3 regions of the Variovorax frigidus genome follow, and region 3 is predicted to be linked to each of the others. Evidence: riboswitches for the same ligand, from Rfam matches in the RefSeq annotation. Region 3 holds a riboswitch; each other region holds the start of a gene.
The links. Region 3 has a riboswitch for glycine ahead of ACSFBC_RS09815 (D-amino acid dehydrogenase). Riboswitches for the same ligand answer to the same signal wherever they lie in the genome.
Positions count from the first base shown of each region.

Region 1: another riboswitch for glycine. It lies ahead of ACSFBC_RS21760 (FAD-dependent oxidoreductase); the one in region 3 lies ahead of ACSFBC_RS09815 (D-amino acid dehydrogenase).
Region 2: another riboswitch for glycine. It lies ahead of gcvT (glycine cleavage system aminomethyltransferase GcvT); the one in region 3 lies ahead of ACSFBC_RS09815 (D-amino acid dehydrogenase).

Region 1 covers NZ_JBPJZF010000007.1:222,392-227,897, forward strand. The annotation lists gene ACSFBC_RS21745 (MFS transporter) at 1-1,402, opposite strand, end outside; gene ACSFBC_RS21750 (hypothetical protein) at 1,414-2,253, opposite strand; gene ACSFBC_RS21755 (helix-turn-helix domain-containing protein) at 2,354-3,088, shown strand; glycine riboswitch at 3,282-3,388, shown strand; gene ACSFBC_RS21760 (FAD-dependent oxidoreductase) at 3,466-4,689, shown strand; gene ACSFBC_RS21765 (FIST signal transduction protein) at 4,703-5,506, opposite strand, start outside.
Region 2 covers NZ_JBPJZF010000004.1:389,273-394,778, reverse strand. The annotation lists gene gcvP (aminomethyl-transferring glycine dehydrogenase) at 1-1,798, opposite strand, end outside; gene gcvH (glycine cleavage system protein GcvH) at 1,840-2,211, opposite strand; gene gcvT (glycine cleavage system aminomethyltransferase GcvT) at 2,275-3,447, opposite strand; glycine riboswitch at 3,495-3,607, opposite strand; glycine riboswitch at 3,628-3,702, opposite strand; gene ACSFBC_RS14115 (hypothetical protein) at 3,742-4,254, opposite strand; gene ACSFBC_RS14110 (MFS transporter) at 4,341-5,506, opposite strand, start outside.
Region 3 covers NZ_JBPJZF010000003.1:93,678-99,183, reverse strand. The annotation lists gene ACSFBC_RS09825 (FAD-binding oxidoreductase) at 1-855, opposite strand, end outside; gene ACSFBC_RS09820 (MFS transporter) at 889-2,214, opposite strand; gene ACSFBC_RS09815 (D-amino acid dehydrogenase) at 2,358-3,674, opposite strand; glycine riboswitch at 3,730-3,839, opposite strand; partial or broken gene ACSFBC_RS09810 (HU family DNA-binding protein) at 4,153-4,542, opposite strand; gene ACSFBC_RS09805 (L-serine ammonia-lyase) at 4,840-5,506, opposite strand, start outside.

The DNA.
Region 1 (5,506 bases), on a different contig from region 3:
AGCTCACGTGGTTGCACACCAGCACGGCGGCTCCCTCGGCCGGGATGTGCTCCTCGCCCCGGAGATCGAAGCGGTAGATGAAGCGCGACAGCACCCAGGCCACGAAGCGCAGCAGGTACTCGGGCACCAGCATGAAGATGTAGAAGGCCACCAGCGCATTGGCGATGCCGGTGAACAGGAAGATCTGCGGGATGGTGAAGCCGGCCCCGAGCAACGCACCGGCGATCACCGAACTGGCGATCATGAACAAGGCATTGAGGATGTTGTTGGCCGCGATGATGCGAGCCCGGTGCGTGGGCTGGCTGCGCAGCTGGATCAGCGCATACATCGGCACGCTGTAGAGCCCGGCGAACAGCGACAAGAGCCCGAGGTCGGCCATCACGCGCCAGTGCGCGGACTGCGCGAGGAAGGCGCCCAGGCCCATCTCGGGGCCGGCCGGCAGGCCGCGCGAGGCGAAGTACAGGTCGATCGCGAACACGCTCATGCCGATCGCGCCCAGCGGCACCAGGCCGATCTCGACCTGGCGCCGGCTCAACGTCTCGCACAGCAGCGAGCCGATGCCGATGCCGACCGAGAACACCACCAGCAGCAGCGAGGCGACCTGCTCGTTGCCGTGCAGCACCTCCTTGGCGAAGCTGGGGAACTGGCTCAGGAAGACCGCGCCGAAGAACCACATCCACGAGATGCCCAGCAGCGAGCGGAACACCACGATGTTGCCGCGCGCCAGCTTCAGGTTGCGCCAGGTTTCGCTGAAGGGGTTCCAGTTGACGACCAGCTGCGGGTCGGTGGCCGGCGCCGTCGGGATCGCCTGTGCGACGCCGCGGCCGACCAGCGCCAGCAGCACGCAGGCCACGGCCACGCTCGTGTGGCCGATCTGGGGCAGCGCCACCAGCAGGCCGCCCGCCACCTGGCCCAGCAGGATGGCCACGAAGGTGCCCATCTCGACCATGCCGTTGCCGCCAGTGAGCTCGCGCGCCGCCAGCACCTGCGGCAGGTAGGCGAACTTGACCGGGCCGAAGAGCGTGGAGTGCAGCCCCATGAGAAACACGCAGGCCAGCAGCAGCACCGCATCGGCGCGGAAGAAGCCCCAGGCCGCAATCACCATGATCGCGATCTCGAGGTTCTTCACGAAGCGGATGATCTTCGTCTTGTCGTACTTGTCGGTGAGCTGGCCGGCCGTGGCCGAGAACAGCAGGAAGGGCAGGATGAACAGCGCGCCGATCACAAGGCCCGCCATGGCCGGCGGCATCCAGCTCAGTTGCAGCTGGTAGGTCACCATCACGGTGAAGGCGAACTTGAACAGGTTGTCGTTGGCCGCGCCCGCGAACTGCGTCCAGAAGAAGGGTGCGAAGCGCCGCTGCTTGAGCAGGGCGAACTGGTTGGCGTGGGCGTCGGATGCCATGGCGGGTGCTGTCATTCGAATGTCCCTGTCGGGCTCCTCAGGCCGTCAGGGCGGCTGCGCGTGGATTGTGCCGCAGGGGCCTGCCGCCATGCATGAAGCATCTGCAAGGCCGGCCATGCGGCGCAGGCCGCCGCGAGGTGCTTGAGGCTGTGGCCCGACACCCATTGGCCGGTGGCCTGGTAGATCACCTCGTCGCCGAGCTCCAGCAATTTGGCCAACCCGTAGCAGCAGATGACCAGCCCGAGCCGGAGGCCGAGCGCGCCCGGCACCGGCCGCAGCAGCGCCAGGCCGAGCACCAGCAACATGCCGCCGAACTGCAGCACGGCCCAGGGCAGCACGTCGCCGCGCAGGTGGCAGACCGCCAGCGCCCACCCGCCGGCCACGAGCATGGCGCAGGCCGCCGGCCAACCGGCACGCCGGCCGACGCGCTCGCCGACCGCCAGCCCGACCATGCCGGCAAACGCGACGGCCATGCCGAGGCGGTCGGCCGTGAGCCGCAAGGCATCGGGATGCAGGTGATAGAAGGCCGAGCCGGCGGCGGTGAAGACCAGGCCCGCGAAGAAGAGTTGCGCACAACGCCGCGGGCCGGCCTCGCCAGCCGGCGAGGCCTGGAGGCGGTGCAGCCGGACCAGGCCCCAGAGACCCAGCAGCGCGAACGGCAGGTTGCTCAGCACGTCCATCGCATGGGGCAGGCCCAGCCAGTGGCGGCCGTCGGCAAAGCCGGCGCCCGCCATCGGGTCCGGCAGCGCCGGCCCGAGAGCGGCCACGAGCACGCCCAGCAGCAGCACGGCCAGCAGCGCACGTTCGCGGCCGTCGAGCGCGGGGAAGAAGCGGCGAAAAGATCGGTTCATGGCTCGAATCTAGGCGTCTGCGGTGTTTTCCTGGCATCGAAAATCGATACGGTTCATCGATCGAGCCCATTCGGTATCGTCCTGTAATACCCTCTCACCCATGAGCACCACTGTCGATCTGGTTCAGGCCCTGAAGAACGAACTGAAGAACGCCCGCATGACCTATGCCGATCTGGCCCGGTCGCTGGGCATGGCGGAGTCCAGCGTGAAGCGCATGCTGGCCAAGTCCGACATGCCGCTGAGCCGGGTCGATGCGATCTGCCGCGCCCTCAAGATGGATTTTGCCGAGCTCGCGCGGCGTGTGGCCGACGCCCAGCCGCTGCTGCGCGAACTCACGCTCGAACAGGAAAAGGCGGTGGTGCGGGACAAGAAGCTGATCCTGGTCGCCATCAGCGTGCTGAGCCAGTGGACGCTGGAGCAGATCGTCGGCGCCTACCGCCTGAGCGAGGCCGAATGCATCACCTGCTTCGCCCAGCTCGACCGCATCGGCATCATCGAGCTGCGGCCGCTCAACCGTTACCGGCTCAAGCTGGCCAAGACCTTCCGCTGGCGCCCGCACGGGCCGGTGATGAACTTCTTCCGGGACAACGTCGTGCTCGACTACTACAGCGGCGGCTTCGACGGGCCGGCAGAGGGACTGCTGCTGGTGCATGGCTCGATCAGCCGGGCGCTGGCGCCGTCCTTCCTCGAACGGCTGCAACGCGTGGCGCAGGATTTCGCCCAGCAGCACCAGACCGATCAGAAGCTTTCGCCCGACGACCGGGAGGGCTACACCTTGCTGCTGGGCATGCGCAACTGGGAATTCGAGGCCTTCACCCGCCTGCGCCGCAATTGAAAATCGGCATGTGGCGCCGATGCCGCATGTTTCGATTCATATTCGACCTATATCGAATGCAGATTTATTTATTTTGTCAAGACGGGTAAACTCCTATTTCTGCAGAAAAGAGGGTCTCCGGCCCCACCGCACGCGCAAACTCCCATGAACGCCGAGGTGAACCGCCCAGCCGGTTCGACGACTGCCTCATTTCGATTCGCCGTCTGAAGAGCCATCGCCCCGCGCGATGCACCGAAGGAGCAAACCCGTTGCAAGGCGCAGCGGGCGAATCTCTCAGGTACCCAGGACAGAGGGAGCGGCAACCTGAACCCCGGACCTGGCCCGCACTGCGAAGTGCGGCGGTCCGCCGTTTGTGCCTTCCCACAAGGAATCGGACCATGCGCGTGATCGTTCTAGGCGGCGGTCTTCTCGGCGTCGCCTCGGCTTATTACCTCCAGCAGCTCGGCCATGAGGTCACGGTGATCGACCGTCATGCGGCACCTGCCGCCAAGGCCCGCGGCATGGCCAGCGCCCCCCTGCGCGCGCCGCCGGCGCCGCCGCCCGCGCGCAGCCTGTGCGGCACGGCAATCGACGGCCTGCGCCGCCGTCTGCGCCGCGTGTCCGGCTACCTGACCGGTGTGCGCCACCGGCCGGCCGCGCGCCTGGAGCACATGGTGCGCCTCGCCACCTACAGCCGGCAGACGGTGCACGAGCTGCGCAAGGAAGCCGGCGTGTCGCAGGACCTGCGCAGCGCCGGATGGATGCGCGTCTACACCGATGCCAAGGCCTTCGAGGCTCTCACGCACAACGTGGGCCGGCTGCAGGCGCTGGGCTGCTCGCTGCAGCTGCTGTCGCCCGATCAGGCCATCGGCATCGAACCCTCGCTCGATCATCTGCACGGCCAGCTCGCCGGCGCTGCGTACACCCACGAAGACATCTCGCGCGACCCGGCGGCGTTCGCGGCCAGCCTCGCCTTCATGTGCCGCGCCGCCGGCGTGCGCTTCCTGATGAACCACTCGGTGATCAAGCTGCATGCGCACGAGGGCCGCATCGATCAGGTGGAACTGGCCAATGCCGACGGCGAGCACAGCAGGCTGCGCGCCGATGCGTACGTGCTGGCGCTGGGCACGGGCAGCGTCCCCCACGCGCGGGCGCTGGGCATCGCCATGCCGCTGCGGCGGATGCGCGAGTACGTCATGGTGGTGCCGATCCAGGACATGGCACGGGCGCCGCAGGTAATGCTCAACGACCGGCAAGGCCGCCTGCGCATCCGGCGCATCGAGACCCCGGAGGGCGAACGGCTGCGCGTGTGCTGCATGGTTCGCCTCGCCACCGACGCGCAGGATCTCCCCGACTCGGCGCACTTCGCGCGCATGCTGGCGCGGGTCGAGACCCTGCTGCCGGGCGTGGTCGACCCTTCGCGCGCCGAGTTCTCCAGCACGCTGCACGCGCGCAGCGCCAGCGGCATGCCGCTGATCGGCCGCACGCCGCTGCGCAACCTGTTTCTCAACACGGCCCCTGGCGCGCAGGGCTGGGTCAACACCTGCGGCGCGGGCAAGTCGATCGCACGCATCGTGAGCGGGCTTTTGCCCGAGGTCGAATTCGCCTTCGCCAAGGGCTGAGCCCCGGGCGGGCTCAGTCGGCGACGAACACCGTCAACACGCCGGTGTAGCCGTACACGTGGTGCCGGGCGATCTCGCCGGCGGCGAAGAAGCCGGTCAGCGGCACATCGCCCAGCGCATGCCGCACGATCTGCATCTCCGCGCCTGGCGCACCGAAATGCGCGCCGCCGCGCCCCGAACAGCTCACATACACCGCGCCCGCGATGCGGCGCGCCGGATGCGGCGCGGCCTCGGCCTCGCCGGCCGCGACCGCGCGGGCCGTGGCCAGCGTCTGCTCCTCGGGCTCGAGCTCTTCGCGGATCTCGGCGCAGATGCGCATCAGGTCGGCACGCGCGGCCTGAGGGCTGCGCCGGCAGAAGCTCATGCGCATGCCGGCCTCGGCCGTGTCGGCGATCGCGATGCCGCGGCGCGTCGGGTCGAGGCCGATGATGTGGCGCACCAGCACGTCGGCGCCGAGGTCGCCGGTGCGGCGGATGCCGTCACTGCCGGCGTCGACCAGCCCGACCAGCGTGGCGCGCACCACCTCGATCGCCTCCTGCGGCGCCTCGAGCGAGATCTGCAGGTCGTTCAGCAGCACGTCGAGCGCGGGCTCGCCGTCGAGCTGAAGCAGCAGGTTGCCGTCGACCTCGGTGATCTCGCGCTCGCGCGACACCGGCTCGCAGCCCTGCGTGACGCGCGACACCAGCCGCACGCCTTCGCTGAACACCACGCCGGACATGCCGCCCGAGAACACGCCGCGGGCCGCGCCGTGGCCGCGGATGTTGCCGTTGCCGCCCAGTGCGAACTGCAGCGCCCCGCGGCGCCCCGACGACAGGCC
Region 2 (5,506 bases), on a different contig from region 3:
GGCCGCCCTGGCCCTTGGAGGCATGGAAGGCCTTGATCGCGAGCAGGCCCGCGTACTCGCCCTGCGAGCCCGCGTTGGGCTGCAGGCTGATGCCCGCATAGCCCGTGGCTTCGCAGAGCCAGGCGCGCAGTTGTTCGTCGAGCTCGGCATAGCCCTGCAGCTGGTCGGCGGGCGCGAAGGGATGGATGTTCGCGAACTCGGGCCAGGTGATCGGGATCATCTCGCTGGTCGCGTTGAGCTTCATCGTGCAACTGCCCAGCGGGATCATGCTGCGGTCGAGCGCGAGGTCCTTGTCCGAGAGGCTGCGGATGTAGCGCAGCATCGCGGTCTCGCTCTTGTGGGTGTTGAACACCGGGTGCGTGAGGAAGGCGCTGGTTCGGCGCAGGTCTTGCGGAATGCGCACCTCGGCGGTCTCGGCCAGCGTGTCGAAGCGCGGCATCGGCGTGCCGGGACGCACGAACAGCGCCCAGAGCGTCTCGACGTCGGCGCGCGTGTGGGTCTCGTCGAGCGAGATGCCCAGGTGCTGCTGCAGCCGGTGGCGCAGGTTCACGCCCGCGCTGCGGGCGCGTTCGAGGATCGCCGAGGTGCCGTCGCCGCTCTTCACCGTGAGCGAATCGAAGGCCGTGGCGTGGGCCAGCTCGAAGCCCATCTGCTCCAGGCCCGCGGCCAGCACACCCGTGAGCGCGGCCACGCGCTGCGCGATGCGCAAGAGGCCCGCGGGGCCGTGGTAGACCGCATACATGCTGGCCACCACGGCCGGCAGCACCTGCGCCGTGCAGATGTTCGAGGTGGCCTTCTCGCGCCGGATGTGCTGCTCGCGCGTCTGCAGCGCGAGGCGGTAGGCGGGGGCGCCATGCACGTCGACGCTCACGCCGACCAGCCGGCCCGGCAGCGAGCGCTTGAACGCGTCGCGGCAGGCCAGGTAGGCCGCGTGCGGCCCGCCGTTGCACATCGGCATGCCGAAGCGCTGGGTGGTGCCGCAGACGATGTCGGCATCCCACTCGCCGGGCGGCGTGAGCAGCGTGAGCGCCAGCAGGTCGGCCGCGACGCACAGGGCCGCGCCGCAGGCGTGCGCATGGCCGGCCAGCGGGCGCAGGTCGTGGACCTGGCCGGTGGTGGCCGGGTACTGCGCGAGCACACCGAAGAATTCGCAGCTCGCCATCAGGTGCGGCAGGGTTTCGGAGGCGGTGCTGACCTTGATCTCGATGCCCAGCGGCGCCGCGCGCGTGCGCAGCACCTCGATGGTCTGCGGATGGCAGTCGCCCGCCACCAGGAAGATGTTGCTTTTGCTCTTGACGCTGCGTTTGGCGAGCGTCATGGCCTCGGCCGCCGCGGTGGCCTCGTCGAGCATCGAGGCGTTGGCGATCGCCATGCCGGTCAGGTCGCAGACCATGGTCTGGAAGTTGACCAGCGCCTCCATGCGGCCCTGCGAGATCTCGGCCTGGTAGGGCGTGTAGGCGGTGTACCAGGCCGGGTTCTCGAGGACGTTGCGCAGGATCACGCCGGGCGTGTGCGTGCCGTAGTAGCCCTGGCCGATGAAGTTGCGCGCCACCTTGTTCTTCGCCGCCATCTTCTTCAGTTCGGCCAGCGCATCGGCCTCGCTCACCGCGGGCGGCAGCTGCATCGGCTTCGAGCGGCGGATGGCCGCGGGCACGATGCCGTCGATCAGCGCCTGGCGCGTGGCCGAGCCGATGACCGGCAGCATGCGCGCCTCGTCCGCCGCTTCGATGCCGATGTGGCGGGCGATGAACTCGTCGGCGGTGTCAAGTTCGTGCAGGGTGGGGAAGGTGGTCGACATGGCGGTGAAGAAAAGACGGGGACGAAGAAGCAGAAGCGGGATCAGCTTTCGGAAGCGAACTTGTCGTAGTCGGCCGCTTCGAGCAGCGCATCGAGCTGCGCGGGCTCGCTCAGCTTGACCTTGAAGAACCAGCCGCTGGCCAGCGGGTCGCTGTTGGCCAGCGAGGGGTCGGCACGCAGCGCCTCGTTGACTTCGACGATCTCGCCCGACACGGGCATGAACACGTCGGCCGCGGCCTTGACCGACTCGACGACGCCGGCGACTTCGCCCTGCGCGAAGGTCTTGCCGACTTCGGGCAGGTCGACGAAGACCACGTCGCCCAGCGCGTCCTGCGCGTGCACGGTGATGCCGACGGTGGCGGCATCGCCTTCGGCCGCGACCCATTCGTGGTCCTTGGTGTACTTGATGCTCATGGTGAAGAAACTCCTCGTGGAAAAAATGTTCAGGGGTGCAGAGCCTAGCCGGCGCCGCGGGGTTCAGCCGCGGTAGTAATGCGTCGGAACGAAGGGCAGGGTCGAGACCTCCATCGGCACCGGCTTGCCGCGCACGAGGGCCTGCACGCGCGTGCCGGGTTCGGCGAAGGCGGTGGCGACATAGCCCATGGCGATGCAGCGGTCGGCCGTGGGGCCGAGCAGGCCGCTGGTGACGGTGCCGATGGCGTGGCCTTCGAAGGACTGCAGCAGCGTGCCGTCGCGCACCGGGATGCGTTCGAGCGCGACCAGGCCCACGCGCTTGCGCTTCAGGGTGTCGTGGTCGGTGTGGCCTGCGGCGCCGGTCGTCGCGGCGGCCAGCTGGGCCAGGACCTTGTCGGCGCCCGGGAAGCCGCCCGCGCGCGCACCGCCTGTGCGGCGCACCTTCTGGATCGCCCAGTTGAGCGAGGCCTCGACCGGCGTGGTCGTGGTGTCGATGTCGTTGCCGTAGAGGCACAGGCCGGCCTCGAGTCGCAGCGAGTTGCGCGCGCCCAGGCCGATGGGCTGGACCTCGGGCTGGGCCAGCAGCAGGCGGGCCAGCGCATCGGCGTCTTTCGCGGCCACCGAGATCTCGAAGCCGTCCTCGCCGGTGTAGCCGCTGCGCGTGACGAAGGCCGGAATGCCGCCGATCTGCACCGCGCCGCCGGTCATGAACACGAAGCGCTCGATGCCCGGCGACAGCCGTGCCAGCGTGGCCGCGGCCTGCGGGCCCTGCAACGCGAGCAGCGCGTGGTCGGGCAGAGGCTGCACTTCGCAGCGCGCGCCGATCTGCTGCCGGATGTGGGCGATGTCGGCCACCTTGCAGGCGCCGTTGACGATCACGAACAGCGAATCGTGGCCTTCGTTGAAGAACATCAGGTCGTCGAGGATGCCGCCCTCGTCGTTCAGCAGCAGGCCGTAGCGCTGCTTGCCGGGTGCCAGGTCGACGACGTCGACGGGCATCAGGGTCTCGAAGGCGGCCGCGGCGTCGGGGCCGACCAGGCGCAACTGGCCCATGTGCGAGATGTCGAACAGGCCGGCGGCGGTGCGCGTGTGTTTGTGTTCGGCCATCAGGCCGGTGGGGTACTGCACCGGCATCGAATAGCCGGCGAAGGGCACCATGCGGGCGCCGAGTTCGACGTGCAGGTCGTGCAGCGGGGTCTGGAGAAGTTCGGTAGCGGGGGCGGAAGAAGTCACCAGGCGGCACTCCAAAGGGGCAGTCGAAATCCATGGCTGCAATGCCACGGGCCACCCCTGCTGTCCGCTTTACCTGAGAGATTCGCCCCACGATCGGGGGTTGCTCCTTCGGTGGGCCGCTGCGTCGTTTCCGGTACGGCGGCCTCTCTCCAGCAAGGAAACGCCGGTGGTCACCGGCGCCTCGTCAGTCCTTTTGCCTGAGCGTTCGGGAATCCCCTGCGCCTTCGGCGGCCCCGTCGCGCGGGGCTCTCTCCTGACCCCGCAAGTGTAGTGGATCGCCGGGAGCAGGGCGGCGCGTCAGTGAACGATTTCAACGAGCGGCAGCAGCCGGTCGATGCGCTCGCGCAGCGCGTCGGCACGTTCCGGGCCGGCGCTTTTCTCGACCTCGGCGAGCATCAGCGCGGCGATCTCCAGCATCGGCTCGCGCTCGCGGGCTTCGCGCAGCGCATTGCGGATCTGCTGCGCGAGCCCCGGGTCGCGGCGCACGAACATGCGTTCGCAGATGTCGAACAGGAACATGCGCGTGGTGGCCAGCGAGCGCTTGCCGTCGAAGGTGTCGGCGGCCGTGCCGAGCGGCAGCGGCACGGCGGTCGGCGCCGCCGAGACGGTGCCCGCTGCCTCCAGATAGCCCCGCTGCATCAGCGTCTGGATCGCCTGCGCGGCTTCGTCCCGGTTGGCGAACAGCGGGCTGAAGTCGCTCAGCGAGCGCCGGCCGTCGGCCATGAGCAGCAGCGCACGCTCGCGCTGGCTCAGCGTGCGACGCCCGCCATGCAGTTCGTCGCGCGCCTTGTCGGTCTTGGAGGGAAACATGGCAACCACAGCCTTCGGGGATCGAGGGCCGGAGCATGGCGCAGCGCGATGACATCCTCATGATTTTTCGGTGACAGCCAAAGGGTTCAGGCCGCGGCCGCTTCCACCGCCGGGACCATCGGCTGCATCGACCGGTTGCGCATCCGCAAGGCCAGCACCGTTGCGACGCACAGCACGCCCAGCACCACCGTCAGCGTGACGCCGAGTCCGCGTGCGTCCGACAGCATGCCGAACAGCGGCGACACCAGTCCGCCGACCGACAGCGCCAGCCCCAGCGTGATGCCGCTGGCCGTGGCGGGATTGCGCGGCAGGTAGTCCTGCGCCAGCGTGACCTGCGCCGCGAAGGGCAGGAACATGCACAGGCCGAGCAGCGCCGTGCAGGCCATGGCCCAGCCCGCGCTGGGCGCGAGCACCAGGCCGGCCAGCGCAGGCAGGGCGAGCAGGTAGCCGGTGCGGATCGTGCCCATGCGGCCGATGCGGTCGCCCAGCCAGCCACCGAGCAGCGTGCCGACGGCGCCTGCGGCGGTGAAAGCCGTCAAGGCGGCTGCGCCCTGGAAGCTCGTGCCGTGCAGGTCGCGCGTGATGCGCAGCGACAGCATCGACAGCACCGTGACGTAGGGAATCGACCAGCCGACGATGGTGGCCACCAGCAGGCCGAAGGCGCGCCAGTCGTTGTGCGGCTTGAGCACTTCGCTGCGGGTCTGGCGCGCGGCGGCTGCGGTGGCCGCCGAGGCGGCGCCGCGGCCGGCGTTGGCGACCAGCCACACCACCCCCATCGCCAGCGCCGGCAAGCCCAGCAGGTAGCTGCGCGACAGGCCGCCGCCGCCGACCACCGTGGCGGCCAGCACCGGCGCGAACGAGGCGCCGATGGTGCCGCCCACCGAGAACACGCTCATCGCCTTCTGCGACGCGCCGCCGGCCGCGCGTGCGGCCACGGTGGCGGGCGGGTGGTAGGCCGCGATGCCCAGGCCGCACAGCGCGATCGCGATCCAGGTCAGCAGGTAGTCGTGGCTGATGCCCGCCAGCACCACGCCCAGCGCCGCCACCAGGAAGCCCGTGGGCACCAGCCAGCTGCGGGGATGGCGGTCGGCGTACAGGCCGAACAGCGGCTGCACCACGCTCGACAGGCCGGTGGCGGCCAGCATCAGGCCGGCGGCCGCGGTGTAGCTGTAGCCCCGTTCCAGCACCATGAAGGGCAGCAGGGCGGGCACGAGGCCCTGGTAGAGGTCATTGACGGCATGGGTGCCGGTGA
Region 3 (5,506 bases):
GCCCAGCGCCGTGCGGCTGTGCGCATTGACAGCGCGGATCGTCAGCGCGTCCAGCATCTCGGCGCGTGCGAGCGGCACGCCGAGCTGGATCGCCTCGATCACGCAGTCGACCGCGTCGCGCACGGCGGGGAAATGCACCACCGCCGCGGCCACCACCTCGGGGTGCGGGTGCACGCGCACGGTGGCTTCGGTGATCAGCCCGAGCGTGCCCTCGGAGCCGCAGTAGAGCTGCGTCAGGTTGTAGCCGGCCGAGCTCTTGCGCGCCTGGGTCGCGGTGCGCACGATCTCGCCGTCGGCCGTGACCACGGTGAGGTTGACGACGTTGTCGCGCATCGTGCCGTAGCGGACCGTGTTGGTGCCGGAGGCCGCGGTCGCGACCATGCCGCCCACCGTGGCGTCGGCGCCGGGATCGACCGAGAAGAAAAAGCCCGTGCCGGCCAGCGCCGCGTTGAGTTGGTTGCGCGTGACGCCGGCCTCGACAGTGACGTTGAGGTCCTCGGTGCGGATCGCGAGCACCTTGTTCATTTGCGAGAAGTCGATGCAGACGCCGCCTTCGACGGCCAGCAGGTGGCCCTCGATCGACGAGCCGACGCCGAAGGCGATCAGCGGCACGCGTTCGGCCGCGCAGGCGCGCACCACGAAGGCGGCCTCTTCGGTGCTGTGCACGTAGACCACCGCATCGGGCGGCACCGGCAGGTAGGCCGACTCGTCGCTGCCATGCTGCAGCAGCACCGAAGCGCCGGTGGAGAAACGCGCGCCGAAATGCGCCTGCAGTTGCGCGGTCAGCGCGGGCGAAGGTGAGCGGCGCGGGGCATGCAGCGGCGCGCCCGCTGCGGTGTTCGCGTGGGGGGACATGGGGGCTCCTGTCAAAAAAGGGCGTACCGCCGCTCAGCGGTTGCCGCGGGACGCAGCCGTGGGCTTGGCCAACACCAGCACCAGCACGGCCCCGAGCACCAGCAGCCCGGCCAGCATGTGCAGGCCCGAGTCGGTGCTCTTCGTGATGTCCTTGATCACGCCGATCAGGAAGGGCGCGGCAAAGCCCGAGAGGTTGCCGAAGGAATTGATGAAGGCGATGCCGGCCGCCGCGGCCGCGCCGCCCAGGAAGCTGGTCGGCAGGCCCCAGAACACCGGCAGCGTGGCCATGATGCCCATGGTCGCGATGGTCAGGCCCGCCATGGCCCAGACCGCGTTGCCGTGCATGGCCACGCTCAGCACCAGGCCGAGCGCGCCCACCACCGCGGCGACGGCCGAGTGCCATCGGTGTTCGAGCCGCTTGTCGGCGCTGCGGGCCACCAGGTACATCGCGACCACGCCGAAGGACCAGGGGATCGCGCTCAAGAGGCCGATGTCGAGCGCGCTCTTCACGCCGATCGACTTGATGATGCTGGGCAGCCAGAACGAGATGCCGTAGAGCCCCGCCGTGAAGGTGAAGTACACCAGCGCCAGCAGCCACACGCGGCCGTTGGTCAGCACGCTGAGCACCTTGGCCTCGGACTTCCCGCTGCCGTCGGCCGCGATGTCGCGCGCGATCAGTTCGCGCTCGGCCGGCTCGAGCCATCGCGCGTCCTTCACGCGGTCGTCGAGGTAGCGCCAGACCAGGAAGCCCATGGCGACCGTCGGCAGGCCCTGCAGCAGGAACAGCCACTGCCAGCCCTGCCAGCCGTTGACGCCGGCCATGCTCTGCAGGATCCAGCCCGAGAACGGCCCGCCGAGGATGCCCGCGAAGGGAATGGCGGCCAGGAACAGCGAGGTCGCCTTGCCGCGGCGCGCCGCCGGGTACCAGTAGGTGAGGTACAGGATGATGCCGGGGAAGAAGCCCGCCTCGGCCGCGCCCAGGAAGAAGCGGACCAGGTAGAAGGACATGGGCGTCGTCACGAACATCGTGCCGGCCGACAGCAGGCCCCAGGTCACCATGATCCGCGCGATCCAGCGCTTGGCGCCGACCTTGTGCAGGATCACGTTGCTCGGCACCTCGAACAGGAAGTAGCCGATGAAGAAGATGCCCGCGCCCAGGCCGTAGACGGCTTCGCTGAACTGCAGCGCGTCCTGCATCTGCAACTTGGCGAAGCCCACGTTGACACGGTCGAGGTAGGCGACGATGTAGCAGACGAAGAGCAGCGGGATCAGCCGCCAGCTGACTTTTCGGTAGACCGCGTCCGCGGCGAGGGAGGCGCCGGCGCCCGACGAAGGGCGCGGCATGGCAGAGGTGTTCATGGAGAAGGTCCCGGGTGACAGCCGGGCATGTTCTCACGCCCGGCGATGCGCGAATCGTCGCGCGCGCACCGCCGCCCGCCGCAGCGGGTTAACGCGGAAAATTCATACCGATGGGCGAAGCGCGCATCTCGCGCCGAGATGGCTCAGGCCGCGCGGCCGCGCCGATCCGGCGCCAGCACGGTCGAGACGACGGCCCGCGCGGGGGTCGGCCCGCAGAAGGCGAAGTCGACCTCGGGCCGCCGGCCCGACATCAGTTCGGCCAGCGCGCGGCCCGAACCGCAGCCGTGCGTCCAGCCCAGCGTGCCGTGGCCGGTGTTGAGGAACAGGCCCTGCACCTTGCTGCGGCCGATGTAGGGCACGTTGCCTGGCGTCGCCGGACGCAGGCCGGCCCAGTAGCTCGCGAGCTCGGGCCGGCTCACGCCCGGGAAGATGTCGAGCGTGCGGCGCACGATGGCTTCGCAACGCACCGGGTTCAGCGACAGGTCGTAGCCGTTGAGCTCGGCCGTGCCCGCGATGCGCAGCCGATCGCCGAAGCGCGAGAAGACCAGCTTGTGCTCGTCGTCGGTCAGGCTCACGCTGGGCGCCTTGTCGGCATCGAGGATGGGCAGCGTCGCCGAGTAACCCTTGGCCGGATAGATGTCGAGCGACACACCCGCGCCGCGCGCGAGCGGGGCGCTGAAGCTGCCCAGCGCGAGCACGTAGGCATCGCCCTGCACCACCTCGTACATGCCGCTCTCGCTCGCGATCTCCACTCCGCGCATCGCACCGCCTTCGGTGCGCAGCCGCTGGACGCGCACGCCGTAACGGAACTGCACGCCCTGCTCGGCCGCCTTCTGCGCGAGGCCGGTGGTGAACTTGTGCACGTCGCCCGATTCGTCGGCGCTGGTGTAGGTGGCGCCGGCCAGCCGCGGGCGGATCGCGGCCATGGCGGGGTCGATGCGCACCACCTCGTCGGCATCGATCACCTGCCGCTCGCAGCCCAGCTCGCGCATGATGCGCGCCGGCTCGAGCGCCAGATCGAACTCCTTCTGGCTGGTATAGAAGTGCAGGATGCCCTTGGTCAGGTGGTCGTAGGCGATGCCGGTGTCGCGGCGCAGCTGCTGCAGGCTGTCGCGGCTGTAGGTGCCCAGGTTGAGCAGTTGCACCATGTTGCGGGTCGAGCGCTTCGCGCCGCATTCGGCGAGGAACTTGAGGCCCCAGCGCCATTGCGCGGGGTCGGCGCGCAGGCGGAACAGCAGTGGCGCATCTTCCCGGCCCAGCCACTTGAGCAGCTTGAACGGCGCCGAGGGGTTGGCCCAGGGTTCGGCATGGCTCACCGAGATCTGGCCGCCGTTGCCGAAGCTGGTCTCGCGCGCGGCACCGACATTGCGCTCGAGCACGGTCACTTCATGGCCGGCCTGCCGCAGGTACCATGCGGTGGCGACGCCGATCACGCCGGCGCCCATCACGATCACTTTCATCATCATCTCCAGTTCGAAAACGCAAAAGAAAAAGGGCCGGCGACCAGAATTGGTCGTCGGCCCCACTGTCCTTTTGCCTGAGAGATTCACCGCGTCCTGCGACGCGGTTTGCACCTTCGGCGGCGGCTCGGCATGACGCCGGCAGCACTCTCCAGTTTGATGATGAATCCAGTACGGGACCTGAGCGTTTCGGGGATGCGCCTTCGGTAGAACGACCCCTGGGGGTCGTTGCTTCTCCTGGAAGGCTTGCATTATCCCGCCATTGCACGAAGGCTGGCAACTCCGCGGCTTCACACCGCGATCGGTGGGCCCAAAGAAAACGGCCCCGAAGGGCCGTCGTCCATCATGCTGCGAACAGCAATTACTTCTTGGCGGCAGCCTTCTTGGCCGGTGCCTTGGCGGGGGCCGCTGCGGCCTTTGCCGGAGCCTTCGCAGGTGCGGCAGCCTTCGCCGAAGCCTTGGCAGGTGCCTTGGCAGGAGCGGCAGCAGCCTTCTTCGCGGGTGCGGCAGCGGGCTTGGCAGCCACGGCAGCCTTCTTGGCGGGTGCAGCAGCCGGCTTTGCAGCGACCTTGTCGGCCTTGCGCTTGGCAGCCTTGGGGTCGATGGCGGCCTTGAAGGCAGCGCCCGGAACGAACTTCGGCACCTTCTGGGCGGCGATCTTGATCTTCGTGCCGGCTTGCGGGTTGAAGCCCGAACGTGCAGCGCGTGCGACTTGCTTGAAGGTGCCGAAGCCCACGATCTGGACCGGGTCGCCCTTCTTGACCGCGGCGACGATGGCACCGGTGATGGTCTCCAGGATGCGGGCCGCTTCGGCCTTGCTGGTGTTGTGGGCGGTGGCGATTTTCTCGACGAGTTCGATACGGTTCACTGAATTTTCCTAAGATGAGTTGGCCGTTTCTCTCAACGGCCGCAAGGCCTGATACGGCTGCAATGCGGCGCGGAGTGTAGCCGGAGCCGCAACAGTGCCGCGGAAATCGCCCTCCGGGCACCCTTCTGCGCGCACCGGATTTGAGCCCTCTTCAGACACCCGATAGCCCGGCGACCCCTCTGGAAAGTACCCTCGCGCAGCCATGAACCCAAATCGCCCGGTGCTGCCTTCTCTGTCGAGACAACGCGTGCGCATCGGCCCCCGCTTCAGTCCCTTGCGCGAATGCAGACCGCAGCTTCAGCATTCCACGATGTTCACGGCCAGCCCGCCGCGCGAGGTTTCCTTGTACTTGGTCATCATGTCGGCGCCGGTCTCGCGCATGGTCTTGATCACCTGGTCGAGGCTCACGTGGTGCACGCCGTCGCCGTAGAGCGCCATGCGCGCCGCGTTGATGGCCTTGACCGAGGCCACGGCGTTGCGCTCGATGCAGGGGATCTGCACCAGCCCGCCCACCGGGTCGCAGGTCAGGCCCAGGTGGTGCTCCATGCCGATCTCGGCCGCGTTCTCCACCTGCTCGGGGCTGCCGCCCAGCACCGCGCACAACCCGGCCGCGGCCATCGAGCAGGCCACGCCGACCTCGCCCTGGCAGCCCACCTCGGCGCCGGAGATCGAAGCGTTCTCCTTGTAGAGCAGGCCGATGGCCGCGGCGGTCAACAGGAAGTCGACGACCCCGCGCTCGCTGGCGCCGGGCACGAAGCGCATGTAGTAGTGCAGGACCGCGGGCACGATGCCGGCCGCGCCGTTGGTGGGTGCCGTGACCACACGGCCGCCCGCGGCGTTCTCCTCGTTGACGGCCAGGGCGAAGACGTTGACCCAGTCGATCACCGTGAGCGGGTCCACCATGGCCGCGCGGAAGTCCCCGAGCCGCCGCGTCAACGCCGCGGCCCGGCGCCGGACGCGGAAC